Linked DNA regions of Flexistipes sp.. The main gene of each other region encodes a partner of the protein of the gene in region 2 in a complex. Links are inferred from orthologs where the notes say so. Each region holds a gene or a part of one and is shown on either strand. Other genes may lie near its edges.

Region 1 (5,799 bases), on a different replicon or contig from region 2:
TATCCACAATAAATTCGTAAATTTCTGCTGCAATGAGAGTTAAAATAATAAAATATCCGATTATTGGCAATGTATTCTCCTTAAATTAAAAATCATTTTTGTATGAATGAAGAAGCAGGATAAAATATCCTCCATACCAAGTCAACAACAAGAGCATTGGCGTCCTTCCAAAATTTTTGTACTTGTGCTATTTGACAATACTTTATCTTAATATTTGGACTTTCACTCATGAAGATATCCCAATATTAAGCACAGTTGTATATTTATTCGTTATGTCGTTTCATATGGTTAAGATTTCTCACTTTGCTCGAAAGAATGCCTGCGGCTAGCACCAGTCTTTTAGACTGGTAAATATGTTTACATTCTATTTATCCGCCCAAGGCGGATGTTAGACAACAATTTATGTCATCCCTCGCCCCGTTAAATGCCGTAGGCAATCAGCGAAGCTGATATTTAACAGGGCGAGCGAAGCCGAGGGATCTCTATCTATGTACTAACAATATCTGAGTATTGTCATAGCTCTAAAAAAATGGGAGGTTGCCAACAAGAGCAGTTTTTCCTGAATTATGAAAAGTGTTGTGGAAGTGAAAAATAGCAAAAAAACGGTGATATTATTAAAAATAATCTGGCATCACCCCAAAAATTATATAAAAGTATTGTTTTACATATACTTAGCTAACATGACACTGATTTCAATGTAATTTGCACAAATGAAGCAGCCGATGTCGAATGTGTTCCACTGGCATCGGTCAAAGACCGATTAGCAGCTATGTAAATAGCTAAAATTGACGAAGTCAATCAATTTGTGTATACAACATTTTTACCAGCCTGAAAGGCTGGTGCTAGTAGACGGTTAGCGGCAGTAGTTTCGAGTTTCGGCTGCGAAATGCGTGCAAATTACATTGAAAAATATTTGCACTGCGAAAAATGAGGTGACTTCAGTAGAAATAATAATTTGTAAAAAGAAATTGGTGAAACATGCTGTTTAAAGGGATATTATCCCTTTAAACAGCTCCCTGAGGTTCCAGAACTATACTTTCATAACCAGCTTGCTTATAATCTTCTTCTATTTCAGTTACTGTGTAGTAGGCAGTTGATTCCAAAAGTGTTCTTGCCAGAAGGTTGTTCAGCTGATGTCCGGATTTATAAGCGCGCACATGCCCGTAAAACCTGTATCCAAGCAGCGATACATCTCCAATAAGGTCCAAAGTCTTGTGCCTGACAAATTCATCCTCGAATCTCAGCCCCTCACTGTTGATTACTCCCTCATCACCCACTACAACTGCATTGTCGAGAGAACCGCCGCGGGCCAGTCCCATCTGCCAGAGGCTTTCCACCTCTTCTTTAAAACCGAATGTTCTTGCTTTGGCTATTTCATTCTTAAAAACTTGTGGGCTAACATTAAAGAAAGCTTTTTGCTCCCTTACGTGCTTGTTGTCAAAATCTATATGGCATGTAAATTTTAGAAATCTGGAAGGAATAAGCTCAACCCACTTGTCTCCCCATTCAACTCGTATACGCTTTTTGAATTTAAGGTACTTTCGTTTTTTGCCCAACACCTTAACCCCTGCCTGGGAAAGTATATCGACAAAAGGCGCTGCACTGCCGTCAAGGATTGGAATCTCCCCTGCATTTACTTCCACAACCGCATTATCTATACCCAATCCGTACAAAGCCGCCATAAGATGTTCTATAGTGCTGATTGAAGCTCCGCCGCATTTAATAGAAGTGGCCAGTTGTGTGGAATAAACATCAAAAGGTGAAACCTTCGTTAATTGACTATTGTCAACATCATTCCTTATAAACTGTATCCCTGTGTCCGGGTGGGCGGGCTTAATATTCACATCTATATAGCTGCCGCTGTGCAATCCCGTCCCGGAGAATGAAATCTCTCTATTTAAAGTTGTTTGATACATACTTACTCCAATTGTGTCTTCAAAACATTGTAGCAAAAAACATTCCAAAAAACATATATTATAATATTATCCGATTATAAAGTATTTTGCAAACACTTATTTCACAATTCAAACTTTCAAAAGCTTTAAACACAGCCATTACAAGAAATTTCATAAAGTTTTTCTAAAACTGTCTTATTGCAAATATCATCTTATGATTTATAAAAAAACAAAAACATTATACATTTATGTAATACATAAACAACATGGTGTTAAAAAAAACATACACCCGAACACTCATAATAGACCGGCCTAAGCCGTTTATAATTCAGCATTTTCAAAGCGGGTGTACTCTTCAAGGAAAGCAAGCTTTATAGTATCAGTAGGGCCGTTTCTATGCTTGGCCACAATAAGTTCGGCAACTCCGGGAAGCTTTGTATCCTGATGATACACCTCGTCACGATATAAAAACATAATAAGGTCTGCATCCTGTTCAATAGCCCCGGACTCTCTCAGGTCAGAGGGAACAGGTCTTTTATCCGTTCTGTTTTCAACACCCCTGTTAAGCTGGGAAAGTGCTATGACCGGAATGTTCAGCTCTTTTGCAAGGGCTTTCAGCGCCCTCGAGATTTCTGAAATTTGCTGCTCCCTGCTTTCAGCTCTGCTGCCTGACATAAGCTGAAGATAATCAACTATAACCACATCCAGATCATATTCCCTCTTAAGCCTTCTGCATTTCGCTCTAAGCTCCATAGATGAAATAGCAGGTGTGTCATCAAGGAACAGGTTCAAATCATTCAACTCCGAACCAACACTGGCAAGTCTCTGCCATTCATCATTGTTCAGCCTTCCGTTACGCAGCTTTGTAGACTCTATTTTCGCTTCAGAAGACAAAAGCCTTTGCACGAGCTGTCCGGAAGACATCTCCAAAGAAAAAACAGCTGCCGATCTGTCATACTTGCTGCAGGTGTTCAGGGCGAGATTCATTGCGAAAGCAGTCTTGCCCATACCGGGTCTGCCGGCTACGATAATAAGGTCAGACTTCTGAAGACCGTTTGTTAACCTGTCCAGATCCATAAATCCGGTTGGTATTCCGGTAATCTGTTCGTTCCTGCCGTAAAGACTTTCTAAAATTTCAAAAGTATCCTTTATTACCACACCTATCGGCTGAACTTCATTCTTAAGTTTGAATTCAGCCAGACTGAAAATATGCTTCTCAGCTTCGTCAACTAAACTGCTGATTTCACCGGTATATGAATAGGACTTCTCGGCAATATCTGAGCTAAACTCGATTAACGCCCGCAACAGCGCTTTGTCTTTTACCATATTGGCGTAATGAACAATATTGGCCGAATTGGGTATAATATTCACCAGCTCAGAAATATAATCCACCCCGCCTGCTTTTTCTGTAAGCTCTTTGTCATTGAGGGAACTAACGAGGGTTACAATATCCAGCGGCTTATTATTATGGGCAAGCTCCATAAGTTCTTTAAAAATTATTTTATGAGGGGGGTAATAAAAATCACTGACCCCCAGAAGATGCACAATTTTATCAAGCGCCTTATCGTCAATAAGTATAGAAGCAAGTACAGCCTGTTCGGCCTCCATGCTATAAGGTGGCTTCTTGATGGCGGGGCTGTTATTGTCAGAATAAGCCGTATTGTTTCTGTAATTTTTAGTATAACCGTTAGCCATTACACCTGCCTGTCTATTCTTCAGCTTTGATATTAACTTTTACATCAGCCTTGGCTTCCTTGTAAAGACCGATTGTAACAGTATGTTCTCCGATTTCCTTGATAGGATTTTTAAGTTCAATATCCTTTTTATCCACATCTATGCCTTTCTCACTGATAGCATCAGCTATATCCTGTGAAGTGACTGCACCGAAAAGCCTTCCTTTCTCCCCTGCTTTCATTGTCAGGTTTATCTCCAGACTGCTTAGTTTTTCGGCTTTTTCTTTTGCCACAGAAAGTTTTGTCTCTTCCTTTGCTTTAATTTTATCTTTCCTGCTCTCAAGTTTTTTCAAATTGGCTTCTGTAGCCGGTGCAACAAGACCTTTAGGCATAAGGTAATTACGGGCATAGCCGTCTTTAACCTCTTTGACATCACCTTCATGAGCTGTTCCTTTAACATCTTTAAGAAAAATCACCTTCATATTTTGACTCCTCCTTTGCTATTCTTCTTGAAAGTTCAATATCAAAACCTCTTCTGACCAAAAAGTCAAAGCATTTTTTATAAACACTGATAGCAGAAGGGGTATTTTCTGATATTTTCCCGCTTTTGTTCGTAATATTTCTAACCTTATTTCTGCAAACGTCAACAGCTATCTGCTCAATTTCCAAATTTTCTTTAAAAGCAATTTCTTCCACATCTTCCACGGAGATATCAACCATTTTTTCCGAAAGCTTTCTGCAAATGTAATAGGGGCCGTACCCCTGCCTTAGCTTTGTCAGTGTAAAAAGTTTCACAAACCGTTCATCATCAATAAAATTGAACCGTTTCAGCTTATCCAGAATTGCACTCACTTCACTCTCGGACAAGTCGAATCTGCGTTTAAGTCTGTAAGCTATCTCTCCCTCGGTAAAATCTTTCTTAGCTAATATACCATAAACATAACTTTCGGGAGTTTTATTCTGTCTGCTCCCCATTATTATCCTGCCATTTTGCATCGGATGTTGTTGTTATCCCTTTAACTCTGAGAGTAAAGTCATCGGGGCGGGTGGCCCATTTAACAGCCTCATCATAAGTAACCAACCCTTTTTGGTAAAGTGAGTACAGAGACTGATCAAAACTTTGAGAACCGTACATACTTTTGCCTGATTCCATAAAATCGCCGATCTGACTCATTTTTTCTTTATCGATTATACAGTCTTTAATCGTCGGTGTGTTTACCATCACTTCCACCGCCGGAACTCTTCCTTTTCCATCGGCCTTTGGAACCAAGCGCATTGAAATAACCGCCTTAAGAATAGAGGCCAGCTGCATCCTAACCTGTCTCTGATGATAGGGAGGAAATACGGTAATAATCCTGTTAATCGTCTCAGGAGCATCCAGAGTATGCAGGGTGGACATTACAAGGTGTCCCGTTTCAGCAGCAAGAAGTGCAGTCTCGATAGTTTCCACATCTCTCATCTCACCAACCAGTATCACATCCGGATCCTGTCTGAGGGAATATTTCAAGGCATCAGGAAAATTCAAAGTATCCGTACCTATTTCCCGTTGGGATATTATCGATTTATTGTCTCTGTGCAGGAATTCAATTGGGTCTTCAATAGTTATCACATTAACTTCTCTTTCTGTATTAATGTATTTTATCATGGAAGCCAAAGTTGTTGATTTACCTGTACCGGTCGTTCCTGTAACAAGAACCAGTCCCCTTTGCTGCATTGCCACGTTCTTGAGAACCTCAGGCAGATTGAGCTCTTCAATAGAGGGGATATTTCTGGGGATCGACCTCATTACCAAAACAACGCTCCCCCTCTGAAGATAGGCATTAACCCTGAAACGACCCAAATCTTTCACACTATACGAAAAATCAGCTTCAAGGCGTTCTTTAAACTTTGCCCTTATGTTATTACTCATCATTGAAGCGGCTGTTTTCAAAAGCTCTTCAGCTGAAAGTTTTGGGAAATCGGGGGATTGAATAAGCTTGCCGTCTATCCTGAAAATAGGATGTCTGCCGGCTTTAAGGTGAATATCCGAAGCCCTTTTTTTTACTGCAGTAGTCAAAATACTGGTAATGTCAATCATCGGGCTGTTCCTCCTGTTTTCGTCCGGCTTTTTCAGACGGGTTTTCCGTTACAGGGATATTGTGATTCTTTTTAATCTGATTCTCTATTTCCTCTGCTATCTCACTGTTTTCCATTAAATAGGCTCTGGTATTTTCCTTGCCCTGTCCAAGCCT
Region 2 (5,868 bases):
CCCTATAGGTATATTGGCAGCACTTTATCAGAAAGTATATAAAATAGTTACGCCAATTCTGGATTTTATGCAGACACTGCCTGCTTTTGTATATCTTATTCCCGCTATTTCTTTTTTCGGTCTGGGGAAAGTACCTGCGATATTTGCTACAGTTATTTTCTCCATTCCTCCTACGATACGTTTAACAGCTCTTGGAATCCGTCAGGTTCCGAAAGATCTCGTTGAATGTTCGGAAGCTTTTGGTTCCAATAAGAAGCAGCGTTTGGTTCAATTGCAGCTTCCTATTGCCAAATCGACAATAATGGCAGGGGTCAACCAGACGATTATGCTCGCTCTTTCAATGGTTGTTATTGCAGCTATGATTGGTGCAGCCGGACTTGGTGGCGAAGTTTGGCGTGGTATACAGAGACTTTGGGTAGGCAGAAGTTTTGAAGCCGGTATAGGTATTGTTATTATCGCTATAATACTTGATCGTATCACACAAAGTGTGGCGAAATAGAAGCACAAAAATAAAAAGGAGGTCAAAATGAAAAAATTGACTAAAATTATTGCTGTAATGCTGACAATGTTAATTTTGTCTGCAACTGCAGTTATGGCTAAGCAAGAGAAAGTTACCATTCCTTATGTGGAATGGGCAAGGTGTGTGGCAATTACACATGTTGCAGGTGGTATCCTTGAAGACTTAGGATATGATGTTCAGCTCAGATCCGTTGCAAACGCTGCAATGTGGGCATCAGTAAATACTGGCGATTCCGATGCACTTATGTGTGCCTGGCTACCTCTCACTCATGGTGACCTTTATAAGAAATACCAGGATGGCATTGAGAATGCCCAGACAAACTATGAGGGAGCAGTTACAGGTCTTGTAGTACCTTCCTATGTTAAAGCTGACAGTATTTCAGAACTTGCAGATTATAAAGAGAAGTTCAACGGTGAAATCATAGGTATTGATCCCGGTGCAGGTATGTCCAAGGCGATTGACAAGGCTATTAAAAATGATACATCAAATCTCGGCGAGTTTAGGTATGTGACCGGCAGTGGTGCTATTATGATGGCAAGCCTTGACAGAGCAATCAAAAATAACGAATGGATCGTTGTTCCTCTTTGGAAACCTCATTGGGCATTCGGTGCTTATGATCTGAAAGTTCTGAAAGATAAAAACGGTATTTTCAGTGAATCTGAAACAATTGACACCATTGTACGTAAAGATTTGAAAGAGGATGACAAGCTTCTGTACAGTTTTTTCAGCAACTTTGACTGGACAAAGTTAGATCTCAGTCCTGTTTTACTTGATAACAAGAACCAGATGGCTCCTTCAAAGAGTGCCGAGAAATTTATCGAGAATAACAAAGAGAAGATCAACAAGCTGTTAGAACCTGTTAAAGAAGCAGCTAAGTAAGTAATGTTAATCCTGCCACTAACTTTTAGTGGCAGGATTTTTCATTTCTGTAATACCTACCACATTATACAAACAAATAACTTATATAACCTATAAAACATCTATGAACCTTATAACCTTACTACCACACACATAAAACTGTAGATTATAAGCAGAGACGCAGAAATTATTAGCATATAGATGGAGACCTCTCCGCTTCGGTCGAGGTGACAATTTTTTGCACAACATCCGCGTTGTGCGGCTAAATAGAATGTAAACATAAGGCATTCTTTCGAGCGCACACTTAAAGCGTTTAGTGCGCGGTTATCACCTCAACTATCTCTCCATCTCCCTATCTCATAAGTCTTACTTTTGCAAAAGCGGGTGATGACATTTGTAGTTAATGCTTCCATTTATCTCAGGTTTTTTGGTTTCACATATATTTGTCATATGATTGCATCTGTCGTGAAATACGCATCTGTTATCATCTTCAGCGGTATTGGATTTAATTGTGCCCGGAATGGAAAAAAGGAAATCTTCTTTTTTGTTAATATCAGGGATGCAGCTTTTCAGAGCATAGGTATACGGATGCCTTATTATATTTGATTTAAGATCAGAAGCACTTATCTTTTCCATTAACTCGCCGGCATATAAAATTAAAATGTTGTCACATATTGTCTGTAGCAGAGACAGATCATGGGAGATGAATATAATTGAGATTGATTTTTGTTTATTCAGTTTAAGCAGTAAATCTATTATCTGAGCCTGAATTGTAACATCCAGAGCAGTTGTGGGTTCGTCTGCAATAAGAATTTCGGGATTTGTTGAAAGGGCGAGTGCTATCATAACTCTTTGGTTCATTCCGCCGCTTAAATTATGCGGATAACTTTTCATGCGTTCCTCAGGATGATCTATTTCAACTTCCGAAAGCAGTTTGACAGCCTCTTTTTCAGCTTCTTTCTTATTCATACCCTTATTAAATGTTATAAGAGTTTCAATAAGTTGGTAACCTACTGTAAATACCGGATTTAGTGAAGCGGAAGGGTTCTGGAATATCATTGAGAAAAAGCGGCCGCGATACTTTTTCAAATGGGAAAGACTGGAATATTTTTCACCTTTTATACTGATTGTGCCGTCTGTTTTTATGAGAGGCTCCTTTATCAGCCCCATCAATGTTTTTGAAAGGACTGTCTTTCCCGAGCCTGATTCTCCTGCAATTCCAAGGATCTCACCTTTTTTAAGTTCCAGTGAAATATCTCTTAAGATATAAGTTCTTGGTTGGGAATGCTTTAGTTCTACAAAGAGGTTATTTGCCTGAATCATGTGAAAATAATATTTGAAAAATTTTACTTTGTCTATAAAATTATATTAAAGAGCTTTGAGTAATTTAAAAAACAAAAAATAAGACCTTTGAATAATTTGTTTTTCCATGTTTTAGGAAGTGGGACTTTAGTCCCGCAGGCCTGTGAATACTGAATTTCAAAAGAACGCTTGCCCGGCTAAAGCCGCGCTTCCTGAGTTATTCAAAGGTCTTAAAATAATATTCGGTGATTTTTATATTATATGCAAAAATTAATTTTTTTAAACGACTGGTTCTTTAATGAAAAACTGCTGTACGATAGTTTTGAGCCGTTGACAAACCGTTTTGATGTGGAAATATCTAAATCTTCTGATTTCTTGAATATAGGAGAAAATGATATTATTGCAGGGTGGGGCAGCGGTTGCCTGGATATCCTGGAAGCTATGAATAAAAGCGACTTGAATAATATTAAAATTTTAATTTCACCATACCTCGATTACGATTATTTTGTTTACAACAGCAGCGATAAATCAGGTGAATTTGAAGCGACGTATCGAAAAAAAACAGGTATACTGGAAGATGAATATATTGATACTGAGAGGGACATAACCAAAAATCGCGGCAAAGTTGTATATCCTGATAAAAATCGATGGTTCACAAATACATACGTTTTTATCGGGGATTCTGACCGTCTTGTGCTTTTTAAGTACCATCTGTATTTTGCAGAAATGTATAACGGATGCTCTTTTCACCTTATTGAAAACGCTGGGTTTGCCCCTTTTTACAAAAGTGGTGATTTCCTGGATATTCTGGAGGCTAATGCACCCTTATGACAAGATCAGAAGGTTTGCTGGAAGAAATTTTGGAAAGGGTGGATATTGCTGAGTATATTTCCCAATTTGTCGATTTGAAGAAAACGGGCAGCAGCTTTAAAGGGTTATGCCCTTTTCATGATGAAAGAACCCCTTCATTCTCTGTAACACCTGAGAAAAAACTTTACCACTGTTTTGGATGCGGTGCAGCCGGCAATGTCGTTGGATTTGCAATGAAATATCATAACCTGGATTTTGTGGATGCAATGAAAATGCTGTGTGAGCGTTACAATATCGTATTCGAGCAGCGAGAGCGCCCGAGACATTACAATGAGATACTTGAAATTCATAAAGAGCTTCTTGTCCGTTCCAAGCAGGATTTAATCGGTAATACCGGCAGGCATGCTTTGGAGTATATGCTGAAAAGAGGTTTTGACAGGCAGATACTGGATGAGTTTGATATCGGTTTTTTCCCGGAAAATTTTGACATATCGTTTTTAAGGAAAAAATATTCCAAAAATTCACTTGCAGCTACAGGTCTTTTTTACGAATATTCCGGGCGGTTGAAATTTAAGTTTGCTGGCCGGCTGAGTTTCCCCATTAAAGATACTATGGGGAATGTTATTGCCTTCAGCGGACGGTCACTGAAAGATGATGTGAAACCGAAATATATAAATTCGCCCACGACAGATGTTTTTGAAAAACGCAAATTTCTCTACAACATGGACGGTGCTAAATCTAAGATGAAAGAGGAAAAAACGGGAATTGTTGTAGAAGGTTATATCGACGTAATGCGGTGCAGTCAGGCAGGTATCAAAAATACCGTTTCTCCTATGGGAACATCCTTTACTAAAGAGCAGGCAGCGCTTCTTAAACGTTACTGCGATGATGTCATACTCGTGTTTGACGGAGATTTTGCAGGAAAAAAAGCAGCTTACAGATCACTGGAAACGTTTATAGATATAAATTTTTTCCCACAGGTTGTTTTTCTGCCGGAGGAGGATGATCCTGATTCTTTGATAAAAGAAAAAGGTGTTTCTGCTTTTTTGGAAAAGCTTGAAAGCAGAAAAGATTTGTTTGTCACTTATATAAACAATTTGTCAAAGTATGCAGATTCATACCAGAAAAAGCTCAAAATCATAGAAAGGATTAAATCACTCCTGATCAAAGTTAAAAACCCGTATTTAAAAGATGAGTATTTTGCCCAGACAGCAAAGATTTTTGGTTTAAATGAAGAAACTTTACGCAAAGATATTGAATTTTCTTCACATAAGAATACTTTTAATACAATTGAAAAAAGAGGTGGTAAATTAAATTATTTTTGTGAGGAAAATTTTCTCGCCTCCTTATTTAGTCTTTCAGAAGATGTTATCGATTCTTTGTTGGAAGATATGAATGAAGAATATTTCAGTGATGAAAATTTTAGAAAGATTTATAAAAAAATTATTGATGTTTTGAAAAATGGTGATATTATGCATGTTCTGCTCAATGATGAAGAGATAGGGGAGATTGCCTCGAACATCTTAATCACGGACTTTGGGGATGAAGATCCTTATGCCGTGGCTCTTAAAAACAAAAATAAGTTAAGGTTTAATTATCTGGAAAGGATGAAAAAAATTAAAATCAATGAACTTAGTCAGTTCAAAAACGATCCTGTTAAATCTGAAGAAATACTTGAAAAACTCAATAAAATATTAACCGAAATTAAAGAACTCAGATCGTCAGTTTTGGAGGTTTAAACGTCTATGCCTAAGAAAATAAAAATACCCGAAGTTAAGCAACTCATCTCCATGGGCAAAGAGAAAGGCTTTGTTACCTTTGATGAGATAAACGAACTGTTGTCCGAAGATATTATTTCTACGGAACTTATTGATGATGTTTTGATGCTTCTTGCTCAATTAAAAATCGATGTTCTTGACAATAACAACAAGAAAAACTCATTACTGTCTCACAGCAATATTGAAGAAGAAAGCTCTGAAAGCGGTGAGGAAGAAGTGAGTGTTGAAGCAGCTATCAGTACCGATGATCCTGTGAGGCTTTATCTGCGTGAAATGGGTAACATACCCCTTTTAAGCAGAGAAGAAGAAATAGATGTGGCTAAAGAAATAGAAGAGGGGCAGCGAAAGGTTATTAAAAGTGTACTTTCTTTTCCCACAACGGCCAAGCAGATTATGGAAATAGCTGAAAATATAAAAATGGGCGAGATGAAATTAAAGGACATTATTGATGTGGATGATGATCTGGACACTGAATCTGATGAAATCGTCGATTATGAAGAGCTTGATGAAGAAGAAATTAAAGTATTAAAAGATGAAAGGGAAATCAAAATAAAAGAGGATTTCCTGGGTGTCCTGGAAGATATTGTTGCACAGCTCAAA

What was found. The genes of interacting proteins can lie anywhere in the genome.
Region 1: the proteins of dnaG (region 2) and dnaB are in contact, whole or in part, in a crystal structure (PDB 2R6A), measured with the Geobacillus stearothermophilus proteins. The link is inferred for Flexistipes sp. from one-to-one orthologs. Residues at the interface, in WP_049624496.1 of Geobacillus stearothermophilus: Lys456, Leu457, Leu458, Pro459, Ala460, Asn463, Ala464, Leu467, Leu535, Leu536, Ile537, Ala538, Gln544, Glu545, Asp548, Tyr549, His552; in WP_033016901.1 of Geobacillus stearothermophilus: Ser13, Glu15, Ala16, Gln18, Glu91, Leu92, Asp94, Ala95, Val96, Pro97, Thr98, Ala99, Ala100, Asn101, Tyr104, Tyr105, Ile108.

What each region holds. Positions count from the first base shown.
Region 1 is NZ_JAXKVW010000001.1:171,626-177,424, forward strand. What follows is about bases 1,404-4,334. They hold dnaB (replicative DNA helicase), read right to left. Parts: upstream 3,591-4,334; coding sequence 2,217-3,590; downstream 1,404-2,216. Other genes in these bases: lpxC (UDP-3-O-acyl-N-acetylglucosamine deacetylase), read right to left, coding at 1,404-1,916; rplI (50S ribosomal protein L9), read right to left, coding at 3,604-4,050; UMU13_RS00760 (regulatory protein RecX), read right to left, coding at 4,031-4,334. In the rest of the region: UMU13_RS00740 (M48 family metallopeptidase), read right to left, coding at 1-70; more of lpxC, read right to left, coding at 1,005-1,403; more of UMU13_RS00760, read right to left, coding at 4,335-4,543; UMU13_RS00765 (type IV pilus twitching motility protein PilT), read right to left, coding at 4,524-5,645; recombinase RecA, read right to left, coding at 5,638-5,799. UniProt on the Escherichia coli protein: The main replicative DNA helicase, it participates in initiation and elongation during chromosome replication. Travels ahead of the DNA replisome, separating dsDNA into templates for DNA synthesis.
Region 2 is NZ_JAXKVW010000004.1:48,853-54,720, forward strand. Bases 2,869-5,868 are described here. They hold dnaG (DNA primase), read left to right. Parts: upstream 2,869-3,507; coding sequence 3,508-5,229; downstream 5,230-5,868. Other genes in these bases: UMU13_RS04385 (hypothetical protein), read left to right, coding at 2,942-3,511; rpoD (RNA polymerase sigma factor RpoD), read left to right, coding at 5,281-5,868. Outside these bases: UMU13_RS04370 (ABC transporter permease), read left to right, coding at 1-499; UMU13_RS04375 (glycine betaine ABC transporter substrate-binding protein), read left to right, coding at 527-1,399; UMU13_RS04380 (ABC transporter ATP-binding protein), read right to left, coding at 1,745-2,701. UniProt on the Escherichia coli protein: RNA polymerase that catalyzes the synthesis of short RNA molecules used as primers for DNA polymerase during DNA replication.